4 regions of the Paenibacillus sp. WLX1005 genome follow, and region 4 is predicted to be linked to each of the others. Evidence: riboswitches for the same ligand, from Rfam matches in the RefSeq annotation. Region 4 holds a riboswitch; each other region holds the start of a gene.

Region 1 (7,946 bases), 2.1 Mb from region 4:
TGAATACAGCGGGCGGCATCAAGACGGTGGGCTTGTGTCACAGTGTGCAGCAGTGTGTACCGGGGCTGTTCCGGTCGCTGGAGATGGATGATACCGGTGTGCAGGCGAAAATTGCCGGGATCAATCATATGGCGTGGTTGCTAGAAGTGACGCGCGATGGCGAAGATTTGTATCCTGAGATTAAGCGCCGTGCGGCAGTGAAGCAGCAGGAGAAGCATGAGGATATGGTGCGTTTTGAATTAATGCACCGATTTGGCTATTATGTGACCGAGTCGTCGGAGCATAATGCGGAATACCATCCGTATTTTATCAAGCAGCGTTACCCGGAGCTGATCGAACGCTTCAATATTCCGCTGGACGAATATCCGCGCCGCTGCGTGAATCAGATCAGAGAATGGGGCGAGGTGCGGGATGGTCTGATGCAGAGCGAAGCATTGGAGCATACGCGCAGTCTGGAATATGCTTCGTACATTCTGGAAGCGATGGAGACGAATATTCCATTCAAAATCGGTGGCAATGTGATGAATAACGGTCTGATTACCAATCTACCGCAGGATGCGTGTGTGGAAGTACCGTGTCTGGTAGACGCTTCTGGCATTCAGCCAGTGCATATCGGTGCGTTGCCGCCGCAGCTAGCAGCATTAAACCGCACCAATATTAACACCCAGCAGTTGACGATTGAAGCAGCACTAACAGGCAAACGAGAGCATGTATACCATGCGGCGCTACTTGATCCGCATACCGCAGCGGAATTGTCGATCGACGATATCGTATCGCTGTGCGATGATCTGATCGAAGCACATGGCGACTGGTTGCCGGTATTCCGCAACTACGATACATGGAAGATTCCACAGCCCGTCCATTTCACGACCAAATAAATCTTGTGCACAGCAAGGCTATGTAGTAGCGTAGGGTACTTTACATGGAATCCATCTCATTGGCGAGATTGTGCAGATGAGACACGACGTATTCCTGATCCATCCAATAATATACTTCCTGTCCAATCTTCTCATAGCTGACAATATCAGCATCTTTTAGAATGCGTAGATGATGCGAGATGGCGGGACGGCTAACGTGAAAGTTAGAGGCAATCTCGCCTACATTCATTCTGCCTTTGCGTCCGAGCAGCGACAGGATGTGCAGACGTACCGGATCAGCCAGTCCGTTTAGAAAACGAGTCGTTTTGTTACGATTTTGTGCGTTGAGATAGGAAGAGTTCATGGGCAATGTCTCCTAATGTAGAATCGTTGGCGAATGAGAGTGCACACTTGGGTTATACGTTATTACACGAAACAAGGGCTTGCTATGGATGATAACATCCTGCCGAATGATCTGATCGTCGTACAGAATGGCAGGATCATGATCAGGCGTATGCATGTATTGTAAAGGAATTTCCAGCTACTTCAAAATATCCTCCAGCGTGCGCTCCAGTCTGCCGAATCGGAACATAAAGCCTTCTTTGACTAGCCGATTGGGCACGACCCAGCGGCTTTTTAAGATGAGTTCGGTTTCGGTGCGAATCATGGCTGCGCCCATTTCTAACATCCAGCGCGGAGCAGGCATGCCGATGAATTTGTGCATGTTCTGACGTAACAATGCCATCAGTTCGCCGTTAGTAACTGGGTTCGGTGCGGAGCAGTTGAAGATGCCGTCCAGCTGCTTGCGATCCCGTAGGAAAAGGATGATTCCCAGCAGATCCTCAACATGAATCCAGCTGAAGCGCTGTTTGCCTGAACCTTGCTTGCCACCAAGTCCGAAGCGTACGAGATTGCGATACGGCGTCATGACTCCGCCGCCCGGTCCTAGTACGATGGCGATACGTAGCGCAATCTGGCGAGTATGCGGCAATTTGAATTCGAAAAATGCCTGTTCCCACGCCTTCGCTACCTCAACGGAGAAGCCAGTGCCGATCTCGCCTGCCGTCTCGGTCATCGGACGATCTTCGGCATGGCGGTAAATGGTTGCCGTGCTGGAGTTGAACCAGAGCGGTGGTGGGGAGTAACAGCTCTGCATCGCATGACCAAGCGCACGCGTCGTTTCTAAGCGGGAATTCATAATCTCGCGTTTGTTCTTCTCATTGTATCGACAATTGACCGATTTGCCTGCCAGATTGATTACCATCTGCGCCCCGTCCAGCGCACGGACGATGCCTGGCTGATCGTGCCACGACACATGACCCGGACGACGCGAGATGATAATTACTTCGTAACCCATATCAAGAAAGCGCTTTTCAAAATACTGACCGATAAATCCTGTGCCGCCAGCAAGCACGACTTTGTTGCTCATGGTACCAGCTCATTTCCTAAGGATTGGTGAAATCTGATCGCAAAGCGTACACTTGTCGTCTATAGGGAACTCAATAATGGAACTCGGCAAAGGATGAAATACCCAATAGCATAGGATGCACACGATAAACCGATTGGACAGTAACATAACAGCCATCTTACTTATTTATAAACCATTCCCAATGCCATGATTGAAATATTTGTAAAAACACAACGCAAGAAGCAGATGCGTTCTCGTTCAAATGGCACAGGCTATGTTATCATCAGTACCCATTCGCCGACTGCTATAGGGGTTGGATGTTCTTGACAGTCGGAAGGATGGTGTGTAGAGTAGGAGGCAGTCAAACAGACTGCGTTGTCTTCTGCTGTGCCTGTGATCACCGACACGGCTATGACACGCAGTTTCATAATCGAAAGACCACTAGGGGAGCCATATACTGGCTGAGACGGGATTGTCCCGGACCCTTGGAACCTGATCTAGTTCGTACTAGCGTAGGAAAGTGGAGACCGTGCAGGGATCAATTTGATGATGCCGTTTATACTGCCGCTCCATAGGGGGCGGCTTTTTTGCGTATATGCATATACAGGTCTGCGACAATCCATTTTCCGGTCAGAAGGTGCTTTCACACATTTCAGACAGGGGAGAGATGAATGATGAGTTTTTCACAGGAGCTTCGTCAGGCGGCGAATCCGATTTTTGAGGCGATTTTTGATCATACATTTGTGCGCGGGATTGCGAACGGGACATTGCAGCCGGAGCAGTTAGCGCATTATGTGAGGCAGGATTTTGAATATTTAAATGCGTTTATGCGCATTTACGGAACGGCGATTGCCAAGTGTGAGCGGCGCGAGGATATGGCGGTATTTAACGAGCAGATCTCGTTTGTGCTACATAGCGAGATTCATCCGCATAACAATTTTTGCAGGGTAGCAGGTGTGAAGTATGAGGATTTGCAAGGATATCCGCTCGCTCCAGCAGCGCATCATTATATTCGCCATATGCTGACGGCTGCGCAGGAGGGCGATCTGGGTGATATTTTGGCGGTGCTACTGCCTTGTCCGTGGACGTATTGGGAGATTGGCGCACGGCTATGGGAGCAAGTGAAGCCGGATGAGAATCATCCGTTTTATGAATGGATCGACTTCTACGGCAATCGGACGGATAGCATTACTGCGCGCTTCTGTGAGCGGCTGGACGAGCTGGCAGAGCAGAGCACGCCAGCTCATCGTGAGCGGATGAAGCAACATTTTATTCTGAGCTGTCAGTTTGAGTATATGTTCTGGGATATGGCGTATACGCTTCAGGATTGGCCCGTATCGCTGGAGGTGGCACACGTATGAGCTGGAATTGGAAAATGAAAGAGGTCGTACTGACCGTTATTTTATCCGTTGCCTGTGGAGTGATCTATCTCGGCTGGTCAACGCTGTGGATTCCGATCTCAGCGATTGTCGGTCCGGTCGGAGCGGGCTTTATGTTCGGGATCTGGGTCATCGCCAGCCCGATTGTTGCGTATATTATTCGCAAACCGGGCGCAGCGCTGATCGCTGAGGTGGCGGCAGCAGCAGTGGAGATGTTGACAGGCAGTCATTTTGGATTGTCAGCGTTGTTGATCGGCGTATTCCAAGGGCTGGGAGCGGAGATCGCCTTTGCCATCTTTGGTTATCGCACATTCAATGTGTGGACGATGATGCTGTCCGGCGCACTGGCAGCGGTCGGCAGTATGGTGTATAGCGTAATCGCCAATGGGTTCGGCTATTACACAACGACGATGTTCCTGTTGACGCTGGGCATTCAGGTGGTCAGTGGTATCGTGCTTGGCGGTTTACTTGCCAAAGGGGTCGTTGAGGCACTCGGTCGTACTGGCGTACTGGACTCGTACGAGATGATGAAATCGCGCCGCAGAAAAGGAAATGCTCATGGCATCGCATCCTGACGATCAAGCGCCATATGTCGGTTGCCGTGACATGTCGGTACGCTTTTACAATCGGGAAAAGCCGGTGCTGCATAAGCTGAATGTAGAAATTCAGCAGGGGGAAAAGGTGCTTATTCTCGGACCGAGCGGTGGCGGCAAGTCTACGCTGTTATCTGTGCTGGCAGGTATTATTCCTGAGCATCAGGAAGCGGAGCTATCCGGCGACGTATTTTGCCAGCCCGCCTGTGGCGTAATGTTTCAGGACCCGGATTCGCAATTTTGCATGCTGCGGGTAGATGAGGAGATTGCGTTTAGTCTGGAAAATCGTTCCGTGCCACGTGCCGAGATGGATCACATCATCGACGAGGTGATGCAGCGTGTCGGTCTGCATGTGGATCGCCAGACACACATCGAGACGCTGTCCGGTGGCATGAAGCAGCGGCTGGCACTTGCCTGTTTGTTGGCGCTGGAGCCGGAGGTACTATTCTTCGACGAGCCGACCGCCCAGCTGGATCCTGCCAGTCGGCGCGATATCTTCGCTCTACTGGAACGATTAGGACAGGAGAAGCGGCATACGATGATCGTGGTGGAACATGTGCTGGATGGCTGTGTGGAATGGATGGATCGGGTGATCTTACTGGATGCACACGGTCAACTGATCGCCGATGGCGCACCTGCGCAGATGATTACGAAGTATCGGACACAGATGGAAGCAGCGGGGATCTGGCTACCGCGTCTGTTTCCGTACCGCTGGGAAGACGTTTGCTCCAATCCCGCCCATCCGCTGGCGCTAGAACTGACGAAGCAGCTGGAATCCAGAATAAGCAGCCTTGATTCGCACCCAACGAAGCGATCCAGCGATGTTCCACTCTTCAAGCTACCGCAAACCGACGTGACAGCAACGATTGTGCAAACTGATAGACTGAACATCGGCTACAGTCGCCGTACGGTCATGAAAGAGCTGAATGTGAGCTGTCAGCAAGGGGAGTGGATTGCGATCGTCGGTGCCAATGGTAGCGGCAAAAGCACCTTTCTCAAAAGTCTGCTGCGACTGGAGCCAGCATTGTCCGGCAAGATTTTATTTGAAGGCAAAGAGCTGCGCAAATGGCATGATCGCGACTTATACGATGAAGCGGGCTTTGTTTTTCAAAATCCTGAGCTGCAATTCGTGACCGATACGGTGTATGACGAGATCGCCTTTGGCGGTAGACAGCGCGGCTGGGATGAGGTACAAGTGGAGCAGAAGACGATAGAGCTGCTGCATGAGTTTGGACTGGAAGCGTATGCGGATGAGCATCCTTTTACACTCAGTTTGGGGCAAAAGCGGCGGTTGAGCGTGGCGACCATGCTGCTGTTTGACCAGAAGCTGTTGCTGCTGGATGAGCCGACATTCGGTCAGGATGCACGTACAGCGGCAGAACTGATCCACCGTCTGCAAGAACGACAGCGGCAGGGCACGACGATTGTAATGGTTACCCATGATATGGAGCTGGTGGATGATTATGCTGACCGGGTATTGCTGTTCTCTGCTGGCAAGATCGCCTATGAAGGAGCGCCAGCTGGACTATTTCTGAATGAGCAGTTGCTGCGCGACAGCAGCATCATCCCGCCGCTGTGTTATCAGCTGCATGCGGAGCGGAAGGAGCGGCATGTTATATGAAAAGTAACGGTTCATGGCTGTCCACGCTCAATCCGTCGTGCAAGCTGATCGTGCATCTGCTAGTCATGTTCGCGCTGATGGGCATCAAGGACCCGGTGCTGACGCTAGTGTTATGGCTGTTGGCGGTAGTAATCGGTGTGACGCTGGGCGGCTGGACACCGTCGTATCTGCTGCGCCGACTGGTGCCATATTTGCTATTCTTCGTGATGGTGTTCTGGATGCTGGCGGCATTTGGTAAAGGGGAGCAGGTGGTGTGGCAGTGGGCGTGGTTTCGGGTGAGTGAGGAGAGTCTGCGCAACGGTCTGCTGATCGGGCTACGGATGCTGGGCTTTGTCACCTATGGATTACTGTTCACCTCTACCACGGATCTCAATCGACTGATGATGAGTCTTGTTCATCAATGCAGACTGTCGCCCAAATGGGCGTATGGGATGCTGGCAGGATTTCGCTTTATCCCGCTGTTTCAGAGTGAGCTAAAACAGATGAAGGCGGCGCACCGGATTCGTGGATATCGTCAGCGCAACAGTGGCAAAGCATTTATGCGCTATGCACTGCCCTTATTCACGCAAGGGGTACGCAAATCAGAGCGAATCGCGATTGCAATGGAAGCGCGTGGATTCACTGGTACGCGGGAGCGTACGTATTATGTACAACCAATACTGGCAAAAAGGGACTATGCGTACGGACTCATCCTACTCACACTTGTCATGGTGCTGATTGTAGCGCTATAGCGAGCGGTACATCTGACAGTGAATGTACCCGCCAAATGAAATATATACAGGCAAACACAAACAGGCAAACACGAAACGGTGATGTACTTCCCGCTTCGGTTTGCCTGTTTGGTTGTGTAGATGACGTTATTGCCAGTCATAGCGCACACCTTGGGAAATCTCGTCCAAGCGTTCCCAATTCAGCACATGCAAATTTTCCTTTTGCTTGAACAGGATGCCATCTTCTTCGAATTTCTGAATGAGACGATTGAGATGGCGCTGCGTCGTACCGATGATGGCAGCAATCTCGGAGGTGTTGCGAGTGTACAATTCTTTGCCAAATTCGCCGGGCGAGCGAGTGGAGATCAGGTACGTTGCCAATCGTTCTTCCACTGAAGTGAGCAGATTGACGCGCGACGCAATCGTGCAGGTGTGCAGCTTGTAGGCGAGCTGACGTAGCATTTCATTGAGAAACCGATGATCCTGCATCAGCTTCGTATCTACTGCCTTTTGATCGATAAACAGCAGGGTACACGTCTCGGTTGCCTGTACGCGCGACTGCACATCCAGATGCTGGATCAATTCCAGATCGCCGAACAGTGACAACGGATGGCAAAAGCGCAGCACGAGCGACTTGCCCGTCTCCACGCTGGATGATACGCGCGCCTGACCTTCGACGAGCAGGTAGATGCCATCCAGTGCATCGCCTTCATCCAGAATGATCTCGCCTTTGTCGTATTCACGCAGCTGCATGTTCAGCGATGTATGATCTGTAAACATCGCATCCAGCTTGTACGTATGAATAAAATGCTCCATTCGCGGTGCATCGGTATAGATTCTCATCGGCATTCTCCTTTGTGGACATCGGTCCTCTTATTATATCGGAATCTGCTATATCATAAAAAAGAGAGCAGCACATAGAGAGAAATAGGGAGGATGAGAAAATGCAATTTGTATTTGATCTGGATGGAACGATTTGTTACCGAGGGCAGCCGCTAACACCACCGATGATTGCTTGTCTGGAATCGCTGCGTGCGGCTGGGCATGAAGTGATCTTCGCTTCGGCGCGTCCGATTCGGGATCTGCTACCGATGTTGCCGAAGTGTATGCACGGTTACGGGCTGGTGGGCGGTAATGGCGGATTCGTGCATCGGGAAGAGACATCGCTGTCGGTGACCTGTCTTGATCTGGCGATCACGACATCCATACTGAAGATAATGCAGCAATATGAAGCGGACTATCTGATCGACAGCGACTGGCATTACAGCTATTCCGGCGATCCGCTCCATCCGATTGTGCAAAATATTGACCCGCATAAACTGGCGAACAATGTCCCGCTGGAGCAGCTCGACAATATTGTGAAGATGGTCATCCTCAA
Region 2 (7,946 bases), 2.8 Mb from region 4:
TAGATCCGCAGCATTTGCTTATTTTAATCAATGAAGATAACGATTCCGTATTGGACGCGCAAAAGGATAATCCGCTCTGGAATCAGTTACAAGCGGTACAACATGGTCAAGCACACGAGGTGGAGCTGGCAACATGGTCGAGACAGCGCAGTCTGCCTGCACTGAACAACATTATGGACGAAGCAGCAGGTTATTTCTAAAATGAACAGGAGCTATACATGATGAGCAGCAGCAATCGTACCGACAGTCAGGCAAAACGGACAGGCATCTACAGCTTGCCATTGTTTTGCTTTGCAGCGGCGGGAGTGCTGCTGTTCATATTTGCCCTATTGTCATTGATGATCGGACCAGCATGGATTGGCTGGTCAAGCATTGCCGGATATGTGTTGAATAATTCGGAAACGATCAAAGACCATGTTGTGCTGCATATTTTACGTGTACCGCGTATGTTGACGGTGCTGCTCATTGGGGCAGCGCTTGGCGTGGCAGGGTGCATCATGCAGGCACTCACGCGTAATCCGCTGGCATCACCAAGTGTATTCGGTATTCATGCAGGTGCGTCGTTTGTAATTGTACTCTGTACGATCCATTTTCCAGCAATCAATGGATTGGGATTATCAGCGGCGGGATTCGCAGGTGGATTACTGACTGTGTTGCTGATCGTAGGCATGAGTGCTGCGATTCGCGGCGGACGTGCTGATATTCGCATGGCGCTGATCGGTGTAGTGATTCAGGCGCTGCTATCTTCATTTACACAAGGGCTGTTGATCTTCAACGAAGAATCAGCATCGCGTCTATTATTCTGGCTAGCAGGTTCGGCGGCGGGGGTGCAGTGGGATGAGGTGTATGTGCTGTCCATCTGCTGTGGGATCGGCTTATTGGCAGCGATGTTTCTGGGACGTTCGTTATCCCTGATCAGTCTCGGTGAGGAGATGGCGCGTGGACTTGGACAACGAATCTGGACAGTGCGGTTGATCGGGACGCTGATTGTTGTACTGTTGGCAGGTTCGGCGGTAGCTGTTGTGGGACCGATTGGGTTTGTTGGCTTGATCGTACCGCATATCGCGCGCTATTTGTTAGGAACGGACTATCGCCGTCTATTGCCGCTTAGTGCATTGCTTGGCGCCATTCTGTTAACGATGGCAGATGTGTGCTCGCGCTTTGTGAATTTTCCGGCGGAAACACCGGTTGGTATCGTGACCGCATTGATCGGAGCACCGTATTTTGTTTATTTGGCACGGCGCCAGAGCAGGAGGCAGGCATGAAGCGTAATGTGATGGTATTGACGATGTTGTCGCTGCTCGTTCTGCTACTAAGTCTGCTGAGCATCAAGGTAGGGGCGGTATCAATCGGCTGGCTGGATATACTGCAAGCTTTGACAGGGCGAAGCGATTCGGATCAAAGGTATATTGTGCTACATTACCGTTTGCCACGAATTGTCGTCGCGATTCTAGTTGGCAGCGGATTGGCAGTATCGGGCTTGATCACACAGGCGTTACTACGCAATCCGCTTGCAGCACCGGATACGCTCGGCATCTCTGCCGGAGCTTCGCTAGGTGCGGTGCTGACTGTGCTAATATTGCCGCCCGGTCAGCCTGTATGGGTGACACCACTGGCGGCGCTCATTGGTGGGTTCGTCGGTGGAATGTTAGTGTACGGATTGTCGTATAGCGGTGGTATTGATCCCGTACGATTGGCGTTAGTCGGCATTGCGGTTAGCGCGTGCGGCAGTACACTTGTTCAACTGCTCGTGACTCGGTTTGCGGCAAATGCTAGTACCGTGCTGTTATGGTTAAATGGATCGCTATGGGGGCGCACTTGGGATCAGGTGATACAGTCGCTACCTATTATCGGGCTAGCGTTGCCAGTAACATGGGTACTGGCGCGGCGGCTGGATATACTGGCGCTAGGGGATGAGACGTCGCGCGGGCTTGGTTTGCGTTTGGAGCCGGTGCGATTATTGTTGTTCGGATTCGCAATTGCGCTGGCTGGCGGTTCGGTCGCAGCGGCGGGCATGATCGGATTCGCTGGGCTGGTCAGTCCACATATGGCACGGCGACTAGTCAGCCGGGGACACCGCATATTGATTCCAGTTACGGCACTAGTTGGTGCAGCGCTTGTGCTGCTTGCCGATATGATCGGGCGTATTCTGGCACCACCGGTAGAATTTCCGGCAGGGCTAGTAACGGCGGTGATCGGAGCGCCGTATTTTCTATATTTGTTATGGCGCGAGTTCCGTCCTGCACGTGCACGCACATAATCAAAAAGGGCACGCTGTCACAATCTAGCGACAGCGTGCCTTTTCATCATTCGTAGTATGGAAGAGATCATTCGTTAGCGGCGCATAAAAATAAACTTTTGACCTAGAATACCGATAATACACAGGATCAGGCTAATCCAGGGCGAAATGACCACGACTGGCATCACATTACGCAAATAGTTGCCGACCACGATAATAGCGACCAGAATGACCACATACGTCAATACAGAACGCGCGTTGATCTGCATACGCGGACGATCCAGATCACTCTTTTCTACTGGCTGATTCGCTACACGCGTGACCAGCTCCACCAGCACAATCGCACCAGCGGCAACCAGTACAAGCGTCGATAGACTGATCTCGCCGACGACACCCGTGCCACTGACGTTGATTTTGAAAAAGCCGGCAAGTGCTTGCAGTAGAAATACCCACGTAAGCGCGATCCAGACGATCATAATATAATACATCGGTTTGCTGAGTTGCCGGCGCTCCGGCAAATTCTCTATCAGCTGAGTGGCATACGTGTCGGAGTCTTTGCCGAACAGCTGTAAGGCGCTCTGCTTCCGTTTCTGTGCATCCAGTAGATGCTGTCCCATTTCCAGCAGCAATTCTTCGCCGGATTGGCGCTCGATTCGTGCATCTCGAACATAGACGATCACATCATCATAATAGTTCAGATTTTCCGTATTGAGCTGATCCCGGATCACATTGATGTCTTTGACCAAATGACGCACTGTACTCATAGCTGTTCCTCCATTTCTCATTAGAATTTTATGATAGTTAAACCGCCTGTCGTCTGACATTGAATGCTACGGACGAACATGCGGATCATACCTGATATGCAGGATATGTATATTCCCTATTACCCGGAATACACGGGATATGTCGCAGGTTATGATGCCCTGCGCAGGGCGCTCTGCATCTGATACATATAGCGCTTGCAATCGTACTTGCACGCATGTACCGATCAACCCGGAAACCACTATTTTGCCACACTTTCGCGAGATTGACAATTCACTCGGCAAAATGATATTATAGGAATATAAATAAAACTTACTAAACATATCGGAATTATTTAATTTTAAATGAAATTGTCCATTTAGTTTGCACTTTGCGTTGTGTAGCTGACATGTAGATGGACAGATAGAACAATAGAGGAAATGGATATCGGAGCGCTGATGAAGCCATGCCTCATGCAGCAACCATACAGACAAGGAGGAATTACCATGGAACGGAATATTACGATTCGTCATCATGATGTAGATCTGGCAGCCAGTATTCATTACCCGGCGCAGGAGCACAAGTCGGAAGGCAAGGGTAAAGGGCGAACACCGCTGGTCGTGATCTGCCACGGGTTTATCGGCAATCGGATCGGTACAGATCGCCTGTTTGTCAGCAGTGCGCGCGAACTGGCAGCAGACGGATACATGGTTGTTCGTTTTGACTATGCGGGTTGCGGTGAGAGTGGTGGTCAATATGGTCAACAGGGCATTGAGTCCATGGTTGAGCAGACGCGTACCGTATTGGATTATGTCGTCAACTGCAATGATATTGATCCAACGCGTGTAACATTGCTCGGTCACAGTCTGGGTGGTGCGGTAGCGCTGCTGACTGCGGTGCGGGATCGCCGCGTGAATCATTTGGTGCTCTGGTCGGCGGTCGGTCATCCATTTAACGATATTGTCAAAATCGTCGGTCGCGAAACGTATGAGCAGGCGGTCATTCAAGGGGAAGCAGATCATCAGAGTTATACGTTCACGCCGGCTTATTTTGAATCGTTGGGCAACTTCCAACCGTTCCAAGAAGCACGCCGGTTTACTGGCGATGTGCTGGTCGTGCATGGCACAGGAGACGATGTGATTCCGGTCGACTATTCGTTCCTATACCAAAAGGAATTCTGGACACGGACGGAAGGTCGCTGTGATAAGCAGATTATTTTTCAGGCAGATCATACGTACTCATCCGGTCCACATCGCCGCGAACTGCTGGATCATACGCGCCAATGGCTTGCCGAGCGCGAAGCGGCACAGACACAGTGGCAGCACTGGATGATCTGAGTATCGTACTCAATTCCTTTTTTGCCAAATGATCATGAGCGTGATATGGTAAACGTGCAACAACTAGCATAGACACAATCAAACTGCATAGGTTATACGCATTTCACTAGGGGAGCCTGACGGCTGAGACGGAATATTGTTCCGGACCCTTGGAACCTGATCTGGATGATACCAGCGGAGGGAAGTGGAACATCGATTCGTTCATGCAACAGACAGCCATTGTGATCATGATATGGCGGTTTCTAGTGAAAGGATACGACCCACCTGTCTCTTACGGGAGAACGGTGGGTCTTTTTGCGTTTGTTTGTATTGTAAAACATCTGAAGGAGGAAATAGAATGTCTTTTTTGCGAACGGTACGGGAGCGTCAACCGCTTGTTCACAATATTACCAATGTTGTCGTTACGAATTTTACTGCCAATGGATTGCTGGCGCTGGGCGCCTCGCCATTTATGGCATTTGCACATGAGGAAGTAGAGGATGTAGCAGCGATGGCAGGAGCCGTCATGCTCAATATCGGTACGCTTGATCCGTATGTCGTGCAGTCGATTTTGTTAGCAGGCAAAGCGGCGAATCATGCCAGTGTACCAGTAGTATTCGATCCGGTAGGTGCCGGAGCGACGCCCTACCGTACCGCTTCTGCTCAGCAAATTACGGAAGAAGTACGTGTCGATATTGTGCGCGGCAATGTGGCGGAAGTTGCCAACGTCATTGGGGAAGCGTGGCAGATCAAAGGCGTCGATGCAGGTGGCGGAGATGGCGACCGCGTACAACTGGCAATTCGAGCGGCGCGTCAGTTGCATTGCATCGTAGTCATTACAGGTGCTGAGGATCTGGTGACAGATGGGGAACAAGTGCATGGGATCGCCAACGGTCATCCTCTGCTCACACAGGTCACAGGAGCAGGTTGTCTACTTAGCTCGGTTGTCGCTGCATTTGCTGCGGTTACGGATGGAAGCCGAGCGCAATTGTTGCAGTCGTCGGTAGAGGCGTTGATCTTTTACGGAGTAGCTGCGGAGCTGGCGGCGGAACGTGCCGGGCAGCATGGAACAGGTAGTTTTCAGATCGAGCTGTTGAATATGCTAGGTACGGTTACGCCGGAGCAAGTACAGCAGCGGGGGCGTATGACTCAGAAATTGGACATTCATCAGCCAGATCATCATCTATCTTGAACAGAAAGGAGAGATTGTACGATGCGTATTCATCAGGCATTAACGATTGCTGGCTCGGATAGCGGCGGCGGTGCAGGCATTCAGGCAGATCTGAAAACATTTCAGGAGCTAGGGATATACGGTATGTCCGTAGTGACCGCTGTTACCGCGCAAAATACTGCTGGCGTACAGGGCGTATATCCTGTTGAGCAGCAAGGTGTAGTCACGCAGCTGCATTCCATCGGCGACGATCTACAGCCGGATGCGGTGAAGACCGGCATGTTATTCAGCGCTGACATTATTCGCGAAGTGGCAACAGCCGTGCGACAGTATGAGTGGAGCAAGCTGGTGATCGATCCCGTGATGGTGGCAAAAGGCGGCTCCGTACTGCTGCAACAACAGGCGATGCAAGCGCTCATTCAGGAGCTATTGCCGCTAGCGGCAGTCATCACGCCCAATGTACCGGAAGCGGAACTCTTAACGGGTAACACCATCCGCACACTAAGCGAACGCGAACAGGCGGCGCGGCAACTTGTTCAGATGGGCGCTCGTGCCGCTGTTATCAAAGGCGGGCATGATACATCCACCACGCAAGCAGTCGATGTACTGTTCGACGGTACGCAATTTCATTATGTAGAGCGTCCGCGTGTAGACACTCCGCATACGCACGGCACGGGCTGTACCTATTCAGCAGCTATGACCGCCGAATTAGCCAAAGGCAGCGGATTGCTGGAAGCAGTACAAACCGCCAAAGCATTCGTGCATGCAGCGATCGAAGACGGATTGGGCATCGGCTCTGTACACGGACCGACCAATCATTTTGCCTATCGAAAAAGGGGTGCTGTACGATGAATCATCTACCATCCAGCGGTACGACAACACGCATACAATGGATACGTGAACGCTTGCCCCTTTATCTCGTCATGGGCAGTGTGAATTGCAAGCATACGCCAGAGCAAGTGCTGGAGCAGGCGATTGCCGGTGGCGTTACGCTATTTCAATACCGGGAAAAGGGCATACAAGCGCTGCACGGCTCAGCATATGTGGAGCTGGCACGGCGTTTGCAGGATATTTGCCGGAAGCAGCAGGTGCCGTTTATCGTGAATGACGATCTGGAGCTGGCATTGGAGCTGGATGCGGATGGGCTGCATGTCGGACAGGACGACGCCCCGGCAGAATGGATACGTGAGCGCCTCGGTCCTGACAAAATTGTCGGCGTATCGTCCCATTCACTGGTTGAAGCCAGCCGCGCCATCGCCGCCGGAGCAGACTATCTGGGCATCGGTCCGATCTATCCCACCACATCCAAAGACGATGCAGAGCCAGTACGCGGCACAGAAGTTATCCAGCAATTACGCCACTCTGGACTGACTATCCCACTGGTCGGCATCGGCGGCATTCACGAACATAATGCTGCGCCGGTATTAATCGACGGTGCCGATGGTGTCGCGGTCATCTCCGCCATTGCTGCGTCTGACGAGCCTTCAACCGCAGCACAGCATTTGAAAAAAGTGATCATGGAACATTTAGGTTGAAGGTTATTCCGCATCGTTTGAGTTGCTGTGTGCATTTGCCTATAATGGGATTGAAAATCTCCTGTGTGTATACGAGCTACGTATGATCCTACTGAAATATAGAGTGGCTGTTCATCAATGTAGAGATCGGATCAACATATGCACACAGGAGAGAATACGCAAGCGATGCCGGAAGGAGCAATCTGTATGCTAAAAGAACGAATACAATACCTCTGCGATAAGAAGCAATTGTCCCGCAAGGAGCTAACCGACGGCTTGGTGACACAGGCGCACTTTTCCAATATTTTGGCGGGGCGTTATCCGTTACCGGATGATCTGGCAGAAGCTGTGGCACAGCGGCTTGGCGTAGAGACGGACTATATTACACAGACGGACAATACTGAGGAGCATATTTTACGAGAAGCACAGCGAATTGTGGACATGTTGTCGGCACAGGCTTCATCCATTTCGGAGCAGAGCGTGAATGATCTGCCGGATCGGCATCCAGCGCTGACCGTGGAGTTGACAACCGCACTCATGAAGGCGACCTACTATCAGCAGTTAAACGATCAGGATGCATATCGGTATGTACATCAGTCCTATTTGAACGTATATCTGGAGCACTTCGGACGGCAAGATCATATTCAATTGCCGACACCGCTACGTCAAGCATTGCTTTTTTATAAAATCCAGCACTTCCGTTCGCTCGGGCAATATCATGACGTGCTGCACCAATCGGAATTGTGGCTACCATTGCTGGCACATGGCAGCGAAACATGGTTGACGGCACAGCAGATTCGCCTTGAAGCTTATGTACATACGCGGCAATTGGAACAAGCCAAAGCTTCTTTTGAAACGATCATCTCACATATCTACCAACAACGCATGTTTCATCGGTTATCCGGTTTGTATGTGCTGTACAGCGGATATTGCTTTTCGATGGAGTGGACACAGGAAGCGTTGAC
Region 3 (7,946 bases), 1.3 Mb from region 4:
CATAATGAGCATCGTACTGGGCAGCTCGCTCTACTATGGTGTGCGTGAGCAACATGCGAACCGCAAGTCCGATGTGGAGTTGCAGTTTGAGGACGGTACTTCGTTGTACTATACCGCTGGTCGTCAGGGCATCTTCCACTTCTGTTCGGCAAAAGAAGCGCAGGCGTATTTTGCCGATCTCGGTCCAGAAGCAACCGATCGCAAATTAACGCGTGAGCAATTTACAAGTCTGATCAAAAGTCGTCGTGGTGCATTGAAAACAGCATTGCTGAATCAATCCGTAATTGCAGGAATTGGCAGCTATTATGCGGACGAGATCGCATTTACCGCAGGTTTGTTACCAACTGCCAAAGTGCAGGAATTAGATGAAGAAGCGCTTGGCAAGTTATATGATGCAATGCATATCGTGCTGCAAGAGGCGATCGAAGCAGGCGGTCATATGGAAGGTCAGCCATTGACTGCTAACGATGCGTTAACCGGAGGTTTCCATGCGCTGCGCCGTGTATATGAACGTGAAGGGGAACCATCTGTTCGCTCGTCTACCGATACCGTTGTCAAAACAGAAGTAGCTGGGAAAAAGACATATTATTGTCCAGCATCGCAATTTGCCAATTAATTACGAAAGCGGGAGGGACAGCTGATGATTCATCTGTATCTGGATGATTACCGTCCGTGTCCAAAGGGTTTTGCACTCGCGAGAGATGGCGGCGAATGTCTGACCATGTTGCGCGAGTGTGAGGTGGATATTTTATCACTGGATCACGAGCTGGGTTGGGGTCAGATGGATGGCACCGATGTTGTCAAAGCGATGATCCACGAAGGGCTGTATGCACGCGAGATTTATTTGCATACATCCAGCATGTCTGGTAAGAAAAGCATGTATGAATTGCTGTATCAAGCGAAGCCAGAGCATGTGATCTTGCATAACGGTCCCATTCCATCAGAGCGGTTAGAGCAGATTGCTGCTAATCATGTAAAGGAATAAACGATAATATCCATCAACAGGAGGTGATGTCATGATTCAGGAATTAAATGAAAAGCAAGCGCTGGAATTGGCATCACAATCCGGCGAAATGGCGGTCATTTATGCGTATACGCCCTTTTGCGGCACATGCAAACTAGGCAGAAAGATGCTGGATGCTTCTTTGCCGCTGTTGCCTGAGCAGCAGGTGTATGCGCTCAATATCAATTTTGCGCCCCGTCTTGTACAGGAGCTGCAATTGACTAGCGTACCGTGTCTGATCGTATTCGAGGCATGGCGTGAACGGAAGCCGCGCATGCTGTATCGCCTGCAATCGGTACAGCGCATTCTTGAGCATGTACGCGGCACAACCGTATAATCTATTGGAGGCTATAGAATATTTCATGAATGATCAGGAGAAACAACATCCGTCCGAGCAGCAGGCGGAATCGCGCTGGATCGGTACAGCCAATCATGGCTTTGCCGCTTATGCGCAGGAAGAATTAAAACGTGCGTTTGGATCGGTGAAAAGTTCCGTACTGGTGCATAGCGAGGTATTGCTGCTAACCTTGCCTGCTAGTGAACAAGACGTACTTGAACAGCTGCAACGTCAACCGCTGATGTTTTTGCGACATATTCAGCCGGTACGTTATGATATCGTGCTAGAGCAATTGGAAGATACGATTGATCCGCTGGATACACTAGTAGAATTGCTACTCAAGCGCGAAGAGCTGTACGGTATTCCGCTGTCACTTCAGGTTCGTAAAACGAGCGATGCCGAAACGGATGGCGGCAATGCCTCCGAGCTGCGTCATCGTTTGGAAGAAAAGCTGGAATCGCTGCATGCTGAATTTACCGTACACCAGCCAACATTGACGATTTCCGTGTTCTGGACGGCAGACCGATTGTATGCAGGCATTTCCCGACCGGAAGATAATCTGTCCGACTGGAACGGTGGAGCGATACGTTTTCAACGTGAGGAAGGTCAGATTTCACGTGCCAAATTCAAGTTGCTAGAAGCGGAAGCAGTGTTCGGTATTGATTTTACCGCTTTCCGACGCGGATTGGATATCGGTGCAGCGCCGGGCGGCTGGACATCCTTTTTGCTAGAGCGTGGGATGCATGTAACAGCAGTTGATCCTGCCAAAATGCATTCGTCCCTGCAAAATCATCCCCAGCTCAAAAGCGTTCGCCGCAATGCTTCGGATGTCAAATTCAGTCCCGGCGAATTTGATCTGCTCGTATGTGATATGAGCTGGAGTCCGAAACTGACTGCACGTCTGGTGATCGACTTGCTGGATGCGGTATCACCCGGCGGCACTGTTATTGTGACCGTTAAGTTGATGCACAAAAAGCCGCTTGCCGTCATTCGTGAAGTCATTCAATCGTTCGAAGATGCGCGACTGCAAGTACAGCGTGCCAAGCAATTGTTTCACAACCGTGATGAAATTACGCTGTATATGGTAAAATATTAATATGTAGTTGCTGTATATCTTCCAAGAAGGATGTGCATGATGCAAAATACTATTTATCGTTATTGGCCGGATATGGAACGCTTTGTTGAATCCATTCGCAATATTCCTGAAACGGAGCTGGATTATAAACCGGCGCCAGAAGCATGGAGTATTCGTGAAATTGTCGTTCATCTGTTTGATGTGGAAATTGTATTGCAGCATCGCTTGAAGTTGATTTTGTGTGAAGCAGAGCCGCCGACACTGGTTGCCTTTGATCAGGATCGTTGGGCGCAGCGTTTGAATTATGCTGGTTTGGATCTGGAGCATCATTTGCAAGCATTGCTGGCGATGCGACGTGCTTTTGTACCCGTACTGGAAACGATTAGCGAAGAAGATCAGCATCGCATCGGCATTCATACGACCGACGGTGAGATTACGGCGCGTATGGTCGTTGATAAGCTGTGTGTGACGCATCTGGAGTCGCATGTCAAACAAGTGCAGCGTAATCGCGATGCCTTTGCATCAGCCAAGTAATTGTCATCTGTCTTTACATTGCTCGCAACATCATTTATAATTCAAGTACATTGAATATGCAGCGGACAGGGAAAGCATCCCGTTTGAGTGAATGCCATTATGGCGTTTATTCGGCGGGATGCTTTTCTTTTTTATACCCGCTTGAACGGATCATTCACTGGTCGCTGCCATAACGATAAGGAACTGTAATGGGGCATTGTGATACCGTTACAGGGGAGGAGATACGGTGATGGTTTTCCCAACACGATTGCAGCAAGGGACGATAGTGGAGCAACGGTATCATATTGAACGACAGATTGGCAGTGGCGGGATGAGTCATGTATATTTGGCACATGATCTGAAGCTGCCGGGCAAACAATGGGCGATTAAGGAGACGGTATCGTTACCGTCCAAATACCGTGAAGCTGCTGCTGAAGCGCGCATGTTGACAACACTGGTACATCCATGTCTGCCGCGTATCGTCGATTATATTCAAAATGATCCAGATGGTTACACCTATCTTGTAATGGACTATATCGATGGAGATACGTTGGAACATAAATTTCAAATGGAGCCGCATACAGTGGATGGCGATTTTATTATGCGGTGCGGAGATCAGCTACTCAGTGTGCTGGAATATCTACATCAGCACAATCCGCCGATCGTATTCCGCGATATGAAGCCATCGAATGTGATGATTACATCTCAGGGTGAAATTCGGTTGATTGATTTTGGCATTGCTCGTACGTTTAAGCCAGACGAGAATCAAGATACAGTCAAGTTAGGAACGGTAGGTTTTGCCGCTCCAGAACAATACGGCAGTGGACAGACGGATCATCGTTCTGATCTGTATGGATTGGGAGCATTGCTGTTGTATCTATGTACTGCGGGTCAATATAGTGAATGGAAAAGTGAGGTGGAATCATCTATCCGTAACGATGTAAAGCCTGCTTTTATACAGATGCTACGTCGTTTATTACAATATAGCCCTGCCAATCGTTTTCAATCGGCAAGCGAAGCGAGAACTGCGCTAAATCTAGCAATCGGGCATTCTGCTGCTCAAGCCGGAAGTGATCATCCTTCGACTATGCTGAAATGGAACAAAACAACACAGGTGATTGCTTTGATTGGGGCGACACCGGGAACAGGTACAACTCATACAGCAGTTAGCATCGCTCACTACCTTGCCCGGCTTGGGCACAAAGTCGCACTGGTCGAAATGAATAGTTACCCGGGTGCATTTGCCCGTATCCAGCAGGTAGCATTACAAGGAATGACCGATCAGGAAAGGCTGCGCGAGTCGCGAAGATTTGAACTGGAAGGGGTCGATTACTGGCGCGAAGCAGCACGAGCGGAAGTTGTTTCACTCCTCAGCGGCAGTTATCATTTTTTGATACTGGATCTTGGTGGATATCGGCGCAATGATCGACTGGAGGAGTTTTTACGCGCTGATTTGCCGCTTGTTGTTGGCTCTGGGGCGGAATGGCGGTATCAGGATATACTGAATATGGTTCATGATTTGAGGCGTTATTCGCAGGAGAAATGGCAATATTGTTTACCACTGGCACAAGAGGAAGCGGTGCAACGGCTGCAACGTGAATTGGGGAGTGACCATGTGTATGGGTTGCCAGCTCAGCCTGATCCGTTTGATCGACAGCAGGATATGGACGAATTGCTTACCCTTCTTTTGCGCAATTATTTGCCCGCCATCCCGCGAAAGAAGCGCTTTCGATTCCATCTTTCCCTGTTTTAAATTTGATATTCAACAATTAGAATGCAAAAAGTCTCAGACGTAGATTCACTGGACAGGGTACATAAGATCATTCCATACTCGGCCTTTTATCACTTTGAAGCAATAGTAATATATTATAAGCTGTACTAAACGGCTATCTGCGAACTCATCCACATCTATTCACTCTCTATTCGTAGCAAACATCATACCACATACGGGCCATCTGCAAACATTGTACAGACATCAATACAGGCTGCGATAAAGGTTGCAATGATTCATCACTTTTTACAGAAAATATTTGCACCAATGATCATTATCGATTGCAATCTGATGTGCTATCAATTCTGTTGCCTGTATACACAAACGCACAAACAGGATCATAAACCGACTGCTTATGATCCCACGGATAGCCAGGGAGATAAGGAGGAGTGAATATGACGACGGTTATGTTTTGGAGTCCGGATAACGGACAGGGCAAAACGTCTGCGCATACAGTTATTACTGCGATTACAGCTGCATTGCAATACAGGGCACGTCTGCTTCTCTGCCATAATGATGAACGTGGACATGGTGTAGAATATGGAATTACAGCGGATTTGAGCGAGCCAGTGGCAGACATCTGGAAGAACGGGCCTGGCATTGATCGTCTGCATTATTTGCAGCAGTCAGGTATTCTGAATGCAGGCAATGTGACCGATTATATGGTGCCGCTAGTACGTGATCGGCTTCATTTACTGGCAGGAACACAACATGCTCACAACGAAGCAAACCGCAATCCTGTATTTTGGAACAATCTATTTCAGGCGGCAAGTCATCATTATGACTTGGTGTTAATGGATGCAGGTTGTGGCGAAGACAAGCTGCCATTGCTTGAATTGGCAGACCTCGTAGTTGTGAATCTGGGACAAAACCGCGAGTCCTTGCACAACTTTTTTGCCAACCCATTATATGCGGATTGGGAATGGAGTTCTTCATGGATGCCGGTAATCGGAGCATATCAACCGAAAGGCAAACTGACAGAAACCGAAATCAGTCGTCGTTTTGGGTTGCAGCGCCAGTTATACACACTGAATCATTGCCAGCCTTTACAGGATGCATGGAATGTACAACGCCTGCTGTCTTTTATGCGGAATCGGCTTGTTCTCGATTGGCCGGAGCAACAATTGGGTCAATTTTTCAGACAATCGTTTTTGCTGACATCGGGTATTCTCGAACAGCTTGAGCAACAGGAAAATGCAGCTTTGCCACAGCAAGCCGTACTGGCGGGTGAACGGTCTAGCATTCATCGGATTCGTCATCTGGCATTGAAAATGCCATCGCTTGTATATTCTCCCGTTTGATTGTAAACAGATCGACTTCCTGAACTTGCTAAGCTTAATCATGTAACAGATGGTAAATAATAAATTGTAACTAGCAGATTATAAAGTGCACCCAGGGTGCATTTACATAAACAGCGATAAACCTGTATATGAAAATAGCAGCTTCATTTGCTTTATTGATACAGGTTTGCTAAGATGAGAATGTTTCAAACGACAACAGCATATCCATATGCACTAGGGGAGCCTTTACAGGCTGAGATGACAGCATACTGCTGACGAACCCTTTGGACCTGATCTGGATCATACCAGCGTAGGGAAGTGGAAGAGCATATCCGATATGAGGAAATGAAGACGTATTCCGGCTTTTAGGTAGCAATTACCGGAATAGATTACGATCATCTTCAACCTCATGAATCTGCCTTTGCTCTGGGTAGCAGAAGGATCACTGATTTGCAGGTGAATCTTATTGCAAACCCTGTTTATTTCATAACGATAAAATAAACAGCCACTTTCCAATTGGAAGGTGGCTTTTTTACGTATATTGGTATCTGCAAGGCAGTTATACAAACGAAGCACACAAAGAAGGTGACCCAATGGAACTGCATGTAGTGACTCCCGGTACGCTAACGCAACAAGGTGTGATAGACATTAGTGTACGTATTCACCCTTACGTGACAGCAATCCATATTCGTGAAAAAAGCTGGACAGAGCAACAAATCATACAGACCGTTCAGCAGATGTTGCTGCGAGATATACCTGCTTCTTTGATTGTCATTAATAATCATCCGCAATTGGCGCTGGAATTAGGGGTTGGAGGTGTACATTTACCAGAATTTGCAGCTATGTATACCGCCAGTGATTGCATTGAGTCAGACAACAAATCTTCGACCAAATCCAATCACAACATTGCTCAATCATCTTCATTAACGATCAGTCGTTCCGTTCATAGTGTTGAACGTGCATGGGAAGCAGAACAGGAAGGCTGTCATTATGCAATATTCGGACATATTTACGCTACCCAGTCCAAGCCCGGAGTCGAACCGCGCGGAGTAGAGCAACTGGCAAAAGTCTGTTCGGCAACAAATATGCCTATAATCGCAATTGGCGGCATACAGCCACATCATTGTGCAGAATTACATGCTGCTGGTGCGGCTGGCATAGCGGTGATGTCTTCCATATTCACTGCCAGTTCTCCGCTGCAAGCAGTCCAGCAATATGCAGATGCTATACAACATACTGGTTCTGCGCAACAAGCAGTTTACAACAAACGTCCACGAGAGATGAACGGGACAACAGGGAGTGGCATTTATGAGACATGAAGGACAGTACGATGTGATTGTCGTTGGCGCGGGCGCGATTGGAGCAGCGATTGCACTGGAATGTCAGAGCCGTGGAGCAAACGTCGCGATAGTAGAAAAACAACGACCAGCAGCAGGAGCTTCCGGTGCAGCAGGTGGAATGTTGGCTGCATCGTCTGAGCATTTTGTGCATCAGGATTTGCAGCGACTCGCATTACGCAGTCGTTCATTGTATCCGGCGCTTGCGCAGCGTTTGTATGATTGCACTGGAATCGACATCGGCTTGCGCAAGGAAGGATTTCTTTTACCAATTGAAGATCATGCCAACACTACAAATGTTGCTGCCTCTATAGGGAATGCTGCCGATGCTAGCCCGCAGCAAGGGTTGGAATGGTGGAATGCTACACGATTGGCAGATGTTGAGCCGTATATACGGGCAGAGCAAGGCATGATGTACAACCCGGATGAGTTGCAGCTAATTCCTAGGCTACTTACCGAAGCGTTGGTAGGTGCAGCCATTCATGGCGGGGCAGATGTTTATCGAAATTATGATGTGAACCGTCTGTTGCGAGAAACGGGAGGTAATGGTGCCGTTTGCGGTGTAGTGACCGATGATTCGATACTGCGCAGTGAGCATGTAGTACTTGCTTCTGGTTTGGGTACATCAAG
Region 4 (7,946 bases):
TGTTGATCCTGATGCGACAGGGAGTTTTTGTTTATATTTTCCCATGACATACATGAGTCGATGGGAATGCAAAGCAATCCATACATAACATTCGTCATATCAATGGGAGAGTGACCTTGAGGTGAACATATCGTTGTTCGTACACACTACCGGATCAACATCTTCAGCTTCTGCTATATCAGTACCAAGCATGTAGTCTACACAAGCCTATCCACCATATACACTGTTCGTCGAGCCTTGCCGCGTGCGATACGTTTCCGCCATCTGCTCCATACCTGACTCAATCGCTTCTTCCGGCGCAATTCCGTCCCGTTCTGCCAGATCGCGAATATCCTGCGTAATCTTCATACTGCAAAATTTCGGACCGCACATGGAGCAGAAATGTGCTGATTTGGCACCTTCGGCGGGCAGTGTCTCATCGTGATAACTCATCGCTCGTTCAGGATCGAGTGATAGATGAAACTGATCGCGCCAGCGGAATTCAAACCGCGCCCGGGACAGTGCATCATCCCGATAACGGGCGCGCGGATGACCTTTGGCGAGATCGGCGGCGTGCGCAGCAATTTTGTACGTGATGACGCCTTCTTTGACATCCTCGCGATTCGGCAGACCGAGATGCTCCTTTGGCGTTACATAGCAGAGCATCGCCGTCCCCATCGAGCCAATCATGGCTGCTCCAATCGCACTCGTAATATGATCGTAGCCCGGCGCAATATCTGTTGTTAGCGGACCGAGTGTATAAAAGGGGGCTTCCTTGCACACATCCAGCTGGCGATCCATATTTTCCTGAATAAGCTGCATCGGGACATGCCCCGGACCTTCAACCATTACCTGTACATCATGCTGCCAAGCGATCTGCGTCAACTCACCTAGCGTATCCAACTCGGCAAACTGAGCTTCGTCATTCGCATCCGCAATAGAACCCGGACGTAGTCCATCTCCCAGCGAAAAGCTAATATCGTACGCCTTCATAATCTCGCAAATATCTGCAAAATGCGTATACAGAAAGTTCTCCCGATGATGCGCCAGACACCACGCTGCCATAATCGATCCGCCGCGACTGACGATGCCGGTTACGCGCTTTGCAGTGAGCGGAATATAGCGTAATAGCACCCCGGCATGAATCGTAAAATAATCCACACCCTGTTCTGCCTGCTCAATTAGTGTGTCCCGATACATCTCCCAGCTGAGATCCTCCGCCTTGCCATTGACCTTTTCCAATGCTTGATAAATCGGCACTGTACCGACCGGCACTGGCGAATTGCGGATAATCCATTCGCGCGTCGTATGAATATTTTTGCCAGTGGAGAGATCCATAATCGTATCTGCGCCCCAGCGCGTCGCCCATGTCATTTTCTCCACTTCCTGCTCGATAGAGGAAGCAACTGCCGAATTACCGATATTGGCATTGATCTTCACATGAAACCGGCGACCGATAATCATCGGCTCCAGCTCAGGATGATTCACATTCGCAGGTATAATTGCGCGTCCGGCAGCAATCTCGGTACGTACCACTTCCGGCGTCATCCCTTCGCGAATAGCGATATACTCCATCTCCGGCGTAATGATGCCACGGCGAGCGTAATGTAGCTGGGTCACATTATGTCCCGTTTTAGCACGTAGAGGTTGGCGCCCGTAGTCTGGAAACTTCTCCGCGCCGTGCAGCTCTGCTTTTTCCAGACTGGTGAATCCGTTATCCTCTGGCTGCTCTGTTCGCGCATCAACCGGCTCACAATCACCGCGTTCAGCAATCCAGCCTGCGCGCAGTGGAGATAATCCCCGGCGAATATCGATGGTTGCATGCTCGTCAGTGTACGGTCCGCTCGTATCGTACACCCGTAGCGGTGCATTGGCAGTTTCCACACCGCGTAATTCACTCGGTGAAAGGGCGATCTCGCGCTCTGGCACCTGAATGTCGGGACGTGAGCCGATTGTATACACTTTGCGGCTACCGGGCAATGGGGTTGTTAGAATAGGCATAGTCAAAAATCCTCCTACAGTACTGTGGATAACATCCATCGTAGACTGATGAGTAGGGAATATGGTGGGGTGGCAACCAGTACAGTATGTAACCAATACATCAGTTGCAATCCGCAACCGACATGTTTGCCATGCTTGGATATACCATCCTACTGTCCTCTTCGATTCACCGAACACGACAAAAAGCCGCCTCCGGCGAACGGAAGCGGCAAATAAGACCACAGGCAAACAAAATAAGCCGGTCATCATTGCACCACTTTCCTACGCTGGCATAACCCAGATCAGGTTCAAAGGGACCAAAGCTACGCTTTATCTCAGCCCATACGGGCGCCCCTAGTGGATGTCTCGCTGTACACTATACTTGGTCGACAAACGTTCTGTCAACCTTTGCCATGATAGTGATTATTCGGTAATATAAGCTGCTAGCAGACGTGCAGTGTTAATAACGGCATCGCTATGTGTACGTTCCATAGAGTGCGAAGCATGTACGCCCGGACCGATCAATGCCGCCCGGATATTGTTGCCACCACGCAGTGCGGCAGAAGCATCAGAACCGTAATGTGGATACACATCGAGCGCAAACGGAATCTGTTCACGCCGTGCCAACTCAGCAAGCTTGCCAGTCATCTCATAATCGTAAGGACCGGAGCTGTCTTTGACACAGATTGATACATCCGTTTCTTTACATGACAGATCATCACCGATACAGCCCATATCAACTGCGATCATCTCGTCGATATCGCCCGGAATATAGGCGGTGCCATGACCAACTTCCTCGTAATTGGAAATGAGTAACTTCACGGTATGACGCGGCTTCCATTGGTGAGTATGCGCCGATTCCAATAGCCCGAACATGGCGGCAACACTCGCTTTATCATCCAGATGACGGGATTTGATATATCCGCTATCTGTCATTACCGGACGCGCGTCGAAGGAGATATAATCGCCCACCGCAATGCCAAGTGCGTCGACATCTTCTTTCGACGCAACAACCTCGTCGATTCGCACTTCCATATGATTTTCCGTTCGCTTCAACGTTTCCGCGTGATCATATACATGCACCGACGGCTCGGTAGAGAGGATTGTGCCGGTGTACGTTTTGCCACTGCGAGTATGGATGATACAGTATTCATTTTCAATGCTATTCATCGTAAAACCGCCGACCATGGTCATGCGGATTTTGCCATCCGGTTTGACAGCACGAACCATCGCACCTAGCGTATCGACATGACCGCTTAATGCAATCGTGCGTGAATCATCTTGACCAGCAAGCGTCAGAATCAATCCGCCTTTATGGTTATAGTCCGCCTGTACTCCCAGTCTGAGTGCTTCCTCGTGCAGTGTTGCTAGCAGGTGATGCGTGTAGCCGGTCGGGCTAGGCGTTTCCAGCAGCTGCTGAAGCAGGGAAAGGGTGTACTCGCGGTTCATCGTAATGGACATGTTCAATCTCCTTTTGCACAGTCAACACAGGCTGTACGACATAGTCAAAATTCCAGTGAGCCTCCAAAGGCACAATATAACCAACATACCAGTTTTGCCTAAGCTTAGCCAGTAAAAATCCACCTGTGCAACGCCGGAGAGTCCGGCAGGCAACAGGTGGATGCGTCTAACAGGTTATTCAGCTACGCTGGATGATGCGAATCATTTACAATTTGCGATCCGAAAAGGACGAGACTGCCGGATCTTCTTTGCGATCATACATATTGTCAAACTCGACATCGCCGACTGGACCGCTATCGGCAACAGGTGTTTCACCCAATTGAGCGATTTGCGTTTCCAGTTGTTTCACTTTACGTTGTAACCGATACTGACGATAAATACCGTAAAATCCGACGATTAAACCGCCTGCGAGCGTACAGCCGAGAATGAGCAGAATCAGCGGCAATTGCACGACATTAAACATCAGATTGACCTGCACCGGATTCACATTAATGACTGCGAAGATTGCAATAACAACGGCAAAAATCAATCCCAGAATCAGTGTCCATTGAAATTTCATTGTACATAACCCCTTTCAAATCTTCATCTTACATGGCATAGATTGTCTACTACTATATAAAGTAATTAGAGACAACATAAACATCCATATATCGCTTGTTAGCTTCAATGTACACACAACAAGCACGCCTGCGCGGCGAACAAGCAGTTCGGGGCAGGCGTGCGGCAGCTTGATGAGGACTGACAGGGGAGAAGAGACTAGAGCTGCCCGGCAATCTAGCAATCTGGATAAGGAATTGCCGGTGTGAATACAAACGTTCCGAATAGGATCGATATTACTATCAGCAACAATCGATATAACATCCATTAGCAAAGGCATATCATCTGTATTGTATGCTTGCACTCTATCCACTATACACAGCGTATTAGTTGGACAGTTGCTCCATTTCACTAACCAGACTTTCGAATACGCTCATCGCTTCACGGATCGGCTGTGGTGTAGACATATCCACTCCGGCTTTTGCCAGAATGTTGATAGAGTAGTCACTACCACCGCTTTTCAGGAAACCGAGATAACGGTCGACTGCGGGTTGACCTTCTTCGAGAATTTGTTTCGAGAAGCTGGTTGCTGCCGAGAAGCCAGTTGCATATTTGTACACATAGAAGCTGTTGTAAAAATGGGGAATACGTGCCCATTCCATCTCGATCTCCTGATCGACGGTCATGCCGTCGCCGTGATATTTGGCGTTCAGATCGTAATAAATCTGCGACAGATCTTGCGGAGTCAGCGATTCGCCTGCTTCACTACGTCCGTGTACGATCATCTCGAATTCGGCAAACATCGTTTGACGGAATACCGTTGTACGGAATTGATCAGCATAATAGGTGAGCAGGTACATCTTTTCCTTTGGATCAGTCGACTTTTTGAGCAGATAATCCATCAGCAGTGCTTCATTGGTAGTAGAAGCAACTTCCGCTAGGAAAATAGTGTACTGCGCATCACGGTAAGAGAGCGCATTGTCGGAATAATACGAGTGCAGGGCATGACCCATTTCGTGTGCTAGCGTGAACATGCTGTTCAGATTATCTTTATGGTTGAGCAGTACGTATGGATGCGTACCATAAGCGCCCCAGCTGTACGCACCAGTGCGTTTGCCTTCATTTTCGTACACATCGATCCAGCTCTCGTTATAACCTTTGTTCAGCGAGTTCAGATAATCTTCGCCGAGCGGTTGGAGACCGTCTGCAACCGTCTGTTTTGCTTCTTCGTAGGTGATATCCATTTTGAATTCTTCTACCAGCGGTGCGAACAGATCGTACATATGCAGTTCATCCACACCAAGCAGCTTTTTGCGCAGCGCCATATAGCGGTGCATCACTGGCAGACTTTCGTGAATCGTATCGATCAGATTGGTATACACGTCTGTTGGAATATTGTCGCCATAGAGGGACATTTCCAGAACCGATGGATATTTGCGTACACGAGAATAGAAAATGTTCTTGTTTACATTCGCAGTCAGTGTTGCTGCAATCGTGTTTTTCTGACGTGCATACGTACCATAGACGGCTTTGAACGCACGTTCGCGCACTTCACGATGTGGGCTTTCCAGAAATTGAATATAACGACCGTGCGTCAGCTCAACTTCATTGCCATGCTCATCAATGATATTCGGAAATTTCATATCCGCATTGTTCAGCATGCCAAAGATCGTTTGCGGTGCTTGCGACAGATTACCGACTTGAGCGAGCAGTGCTTCTTCCGCTTCCGTCAGAATATGCGCCTTTTCACGCTTCATTTCTTGCAGGCTGAATCGGTACGCTTGCAGCTCTGCCGATTCCAGCAATTCATCCAGCTTGTCATCAGACAGGCTTAGAATTTCCGGTGTAATAAAAGAAAGCGCCTGACTGGCGTCCACGCTCAATTTTCTCGCTTTTTGGGTCAATGCCTGATATGTAGGATTCGCAGTGTCCTCATCCTGATGCATATGTGCATACACGTAGAGACGCTCAATGTGTAGACCGATCTCGTCTTCTAGCTCAAATGCTTCTTTGACCGCAGAAGCAGTATTCAACTTGCCTTTTAATTGCTCACCCTGAGGCAGTTTGGCTTTGACTTCGTCATGGGTGCGATCCCATGCCTGCTGGTCGGCAAATAGATCGTTCAGGTTCCAGCAGTTTTCAGGTGATACTTCGGAGCGCTTGAGTATGTTTTGCATGTTCATTTCCTCCTCGGGTGATGTGAGTCAAACGGTGATGAATGAATACGTTATGCGTTTGGATTGGCTGCCATCAGGAATCCGTAGATCATGAGGAAAAAGGCAAGCAGCAGCATCACAATCGCAAAAATAGCCAGCCACCGCTTGAATTGCGGTGGAATGCTGTTCTTGTAAGCAATCAGGATAAAGCCCTGCACAAAGGCAAGAATGATGAAAATCACAATAGCGGTATAATTCATGGAGCGATTTAAACCTCCCGGAAGGCGTTCATAATGTCTTCCCATTCCGCTTCGGTCTCAAAATCTTCCTTTTTAAAACGATCACTTGCCCATTGCATCATTTCGGGACGGCTGATGAATTTATGTGTTTCTTCGCCCCATTCGGTAGAAATTTCACGCAAAATCAGCTCACGGCCATTTACTTCAACCGTTAGCATGTTCCATTTGTCTGTTTTGTAAATCTGATGTTTTTTGATCATATTCTGAATCTCCCTGTTCCGTTTGCTAAAATCATACCTTTTGACCTCAGGAATTGCAAATGAAAACGCTAGAACTTCGTTGCATTTTGAAATCGATTGCGCTATAATACAAACATGCGTCATAGATGGCGCTATTTTAGGAGGTTTTTTACGTGAAAGGTACAGTTAAATGGTTCAACGCAGAAAAAGGTTTCGGTTTTATCGAAGTTGAAGGTAGCGAAGATGTATTCGTACACTTTTCCGCTATTCAAGGCGACGGTTTCAAATCTTTGGACGAAGGCCAAGCAGTAGAGTTCGACATCACTGAAGGCAACCGTGGTCCACAAGCAGCTAACGTAGTAAAATTATAAGACCTGTATCCGTATATTACGGATCGCTTATACATTGAACACCTTGTACGTTACGCACATAGGTCATTTACAGCACAAGCTTCCTTGTTCTCAAGGGGCTTGTGCTTTTTTGATGGGAAAATGTTGTATGCAAGGCATGTGAGGGACTCATGACCTTGCATATGTGGTTCATTCGGTTCAGTAGGAAGCTCATCTAGTTGCACATGCAGTTCCTTTAATTATTCACCTGCAAGCCGGAGCGTCTGCCCGTATGCCGGATCACGAGAGTTACAATACATAATTCTGCCGCTAGTCCAATCGACTGTGCCAGTGCGCCAACCATACCGTTCCATGATGGGAACATAAACAGCAGGGTAATGAGCATGATGAACGTGCAGGACGCATTCGCCATCTGGGAGCGGAACATCGCTTTGGTCTGACCGCGCAGCAGAATCAATCCATTGGCATAATCCAGCCAAGGCATCACCAGCGCATACAATACAAAGGCGCGCAGGGTGTACAAACTTTCCGTCATCAGCTCGCCGCTAACATTCATAATATGCCCAAGCACCCAGTAGCTAAGAGGAGTGTAGGCGATGATACCGAGTAACAGGGCAGGAATGAAGCCGGTAATCATACCGAATTGCCGTACTTTTCTAGCATCAATTGGATGGAAGTTCAGCACAATCTGATGAATATATGTAAAAAAGCTCAACATCAGTTGCAGCAAACTACTGGCAATAGCAAACGACGAGATCGCCAGTGCAATGCCTTCCGTTTTGCCAAGAGTGATATTGATCGCTGGTCCAATCAGCATAGCGACAAAGGAGGAGAATAGCAGCGGTTTGTAAAAGGTAAATACATGTCCGCGTGTCCGCACAGGATGCTGCTCCAATTGCTCCGGCATACGCTTGGCAATATTACGACCTTCGCTGTAGCTAACAATCGCTTCAATCATCATGCCAACGAGAAAGATGATCGCTCCGACGGTTCCGCTATTCACCC

The links. A riboswitch is a leader RNA that binds a small molecule or an ion and turns the genes downstream of it on or off. The one in region 4 is predicted to bind thiamine pyrophosphate.
Region 1: it holds a riboswitch for thiamine pyrophosphate, as region 4 does, so the genes downstream of both, tenA (thiaminase II) here and thiC (phosphomethylpyrimidine synthase ThiC) in region 4, are expected to answer to the same signal.
Region 2: it holds a riboswitch for thiamine pyrophosphate, as region 4 does, so the genes downstream of both, thiM (hydroxyethylthiazole kinase) here and thiC (phosphomethylpyrimidine synthase ThiC) in region 4, are expected to answer to the same signal.
Region 3: it holds a riboswitch for thiamine pyrophosphate, as region 4 does, so the genes downstream of both, ACE3MZ_RS13260 (thiamine phosphate synthase) here and thiC (phosphomethylpyrimidine synthase ThiC) in region 4, are expected to answer to the same signal.

What each region holds. Positions count from the first base shown of each region.
Region 1 is NZ_CP176756.1:5,334,152-5,342,097, reverse strand. Features, by position in the region: gene ACE3MZ_RS22855 (alpha-glucosidase/alpha-galactosidase) at 1-878, shown strand, start outside; gene ACE3MZ_RS22850 (metalloregulator ArsR/SmtB family transcription factor) at 919-1,221, opposite strand; gene ACE3MZ_RS22845 (TIGR01777 family oxidoreductase) at 1,399-2,286, opposite strand; TPP riboswitch at 2,699-2,801, shown strand; gene tenA (thiaminase II) at 2,940-3,626, shown strand; gene ACE3MZ_RS22835 (ECF transporter S component) at 3,623-4,219, shown strand; gene ACE3MZ_RS22830 (ABC transporter ATP-binding protein) at 4,203-5,858, shown strand; gene ACE3MZ_RS22825 (energy-coupling factor transporter transmembrane component T family protein) at 5,855-6,589, shown strand; gene ACE3MZ_RS22820 (Crp/Fnr family transcriptional regulator) at 6,716-7,411, opposite strand; gene ACE3MZ_RS22815 (HAD-IIB family hydrolase) at 7,513-7,946, shown strand, end outside.
Region 2 is NZ_CP176756.1:4,626,855-4,634,800, reverse strand. Features, by position in the region: gene ACE3MZ_RS19880 (ABC transporter substrate-binding protein) at 1-200, shown strand, start outside; gene ACE3MZ_RS19875 (FecCD family ABC transporter permease) at 219-1,265, shown strand; gene ACE3MZ_RS19870 (FecCD family ABC transporter permease) at 1,262-2,260, shown strand; gene ACE3MZ_RS19865 (DUF1129 family protein) at 2,335-3,003, opposite strand; gene ACE3MZ_RS19860 (alpha/beta hydrolase) at 3,487-4,317, shown strand; TPP riboswitch at 4,416-4,517, shown strand; gene thiM (hydroxyethylthiazole kinase) at 4,655-5,488, shown strand; gene thiD (bifunctional hydroxymethylpyrimidine kinase/phosphomethylpyrimidine kinase) at 5,510-6,319, shown strand; gene thiE (thiamine phosphate synthase) at 6,316-7,002, shown strand; gene ACE3MZ_RS19840 (helix-turn-helix domain-containing protein) at 7,189-7,946, shown strand, end outside.
Region 3 is NZ_CP176756.1:3,112,065-3,120,010, reverse strand. Features, by position in the region: gene ACE3MZ_RS13295 (Fpg/Nei family DNA glycosylase) at 1-616, shown strand, start outside; gene ACE3MZ_RS13290 (cyclic-phosphate processing receiver domain-containing protein) at 641-985, shown strand; gene ACE3MZ_RS13285 (thioredoxin) at 1,017-1,340, shown strand; gene ACE3MZ_RS13280 (SAM-dependent methyltransferase) at 1,366-2,436, shown strand; gene ACE3MZ_RS13275 (DinB family protein) at 2,473-2,949, shown strand; gene ACE3MZ_RS13270 (serine/threonine protein kinase) at 3,179-4,681, shown strand; gene ACE3MZ_RS13265 (hypothetical protein) at 5,095-6,000, shown strand; TPP riboswitch at 6,206-6,313, shown strand; gene ACE3MZ_RS13260 (thiamine phosphate synthase) at 6,573-7,298, shown strand; gene thiO (glycine oxidase ThiO) at 7,288-7,946, shown strand, end outside.
Region 4 is NZ_CP176756.1:1,855,391-1,863,336, forward strand. Features, by position in the region: gene thiC (phosphomethylpyrimidine synthase ThiC) at 208-1,980, opposite strand; TPP riboswitch at 2,222-2,325, opposite strand; gene ACE3MZ_RS08015 (M42 family metallopeptidase) at 2,383-3,420, opposite strand; gene ACE3MZ_RS08020 (lipopolysaccharide assembly LapA domain-containing protein) at 3,626-3,979, opposite strand; gene pepF (oligoendopeptidase F) at 4,344-6,134, opposite strand; gene ACE3MZ_RS08030 (hypothetical protein) at 6,185-6,373, opposite strand; gene ACE3MZ_RS08035 (hypothetical protein) at 6,382-6,612, opposite strand; gene ACE3MZ_RS08040 (cold shock domain-containing protein) at 6,765-6,962, shown strand; gene ACE3MZ_RS08045 (multi antimicrobial extrusion protein MatE) at 7,177-7,946, opposite strand, start outside.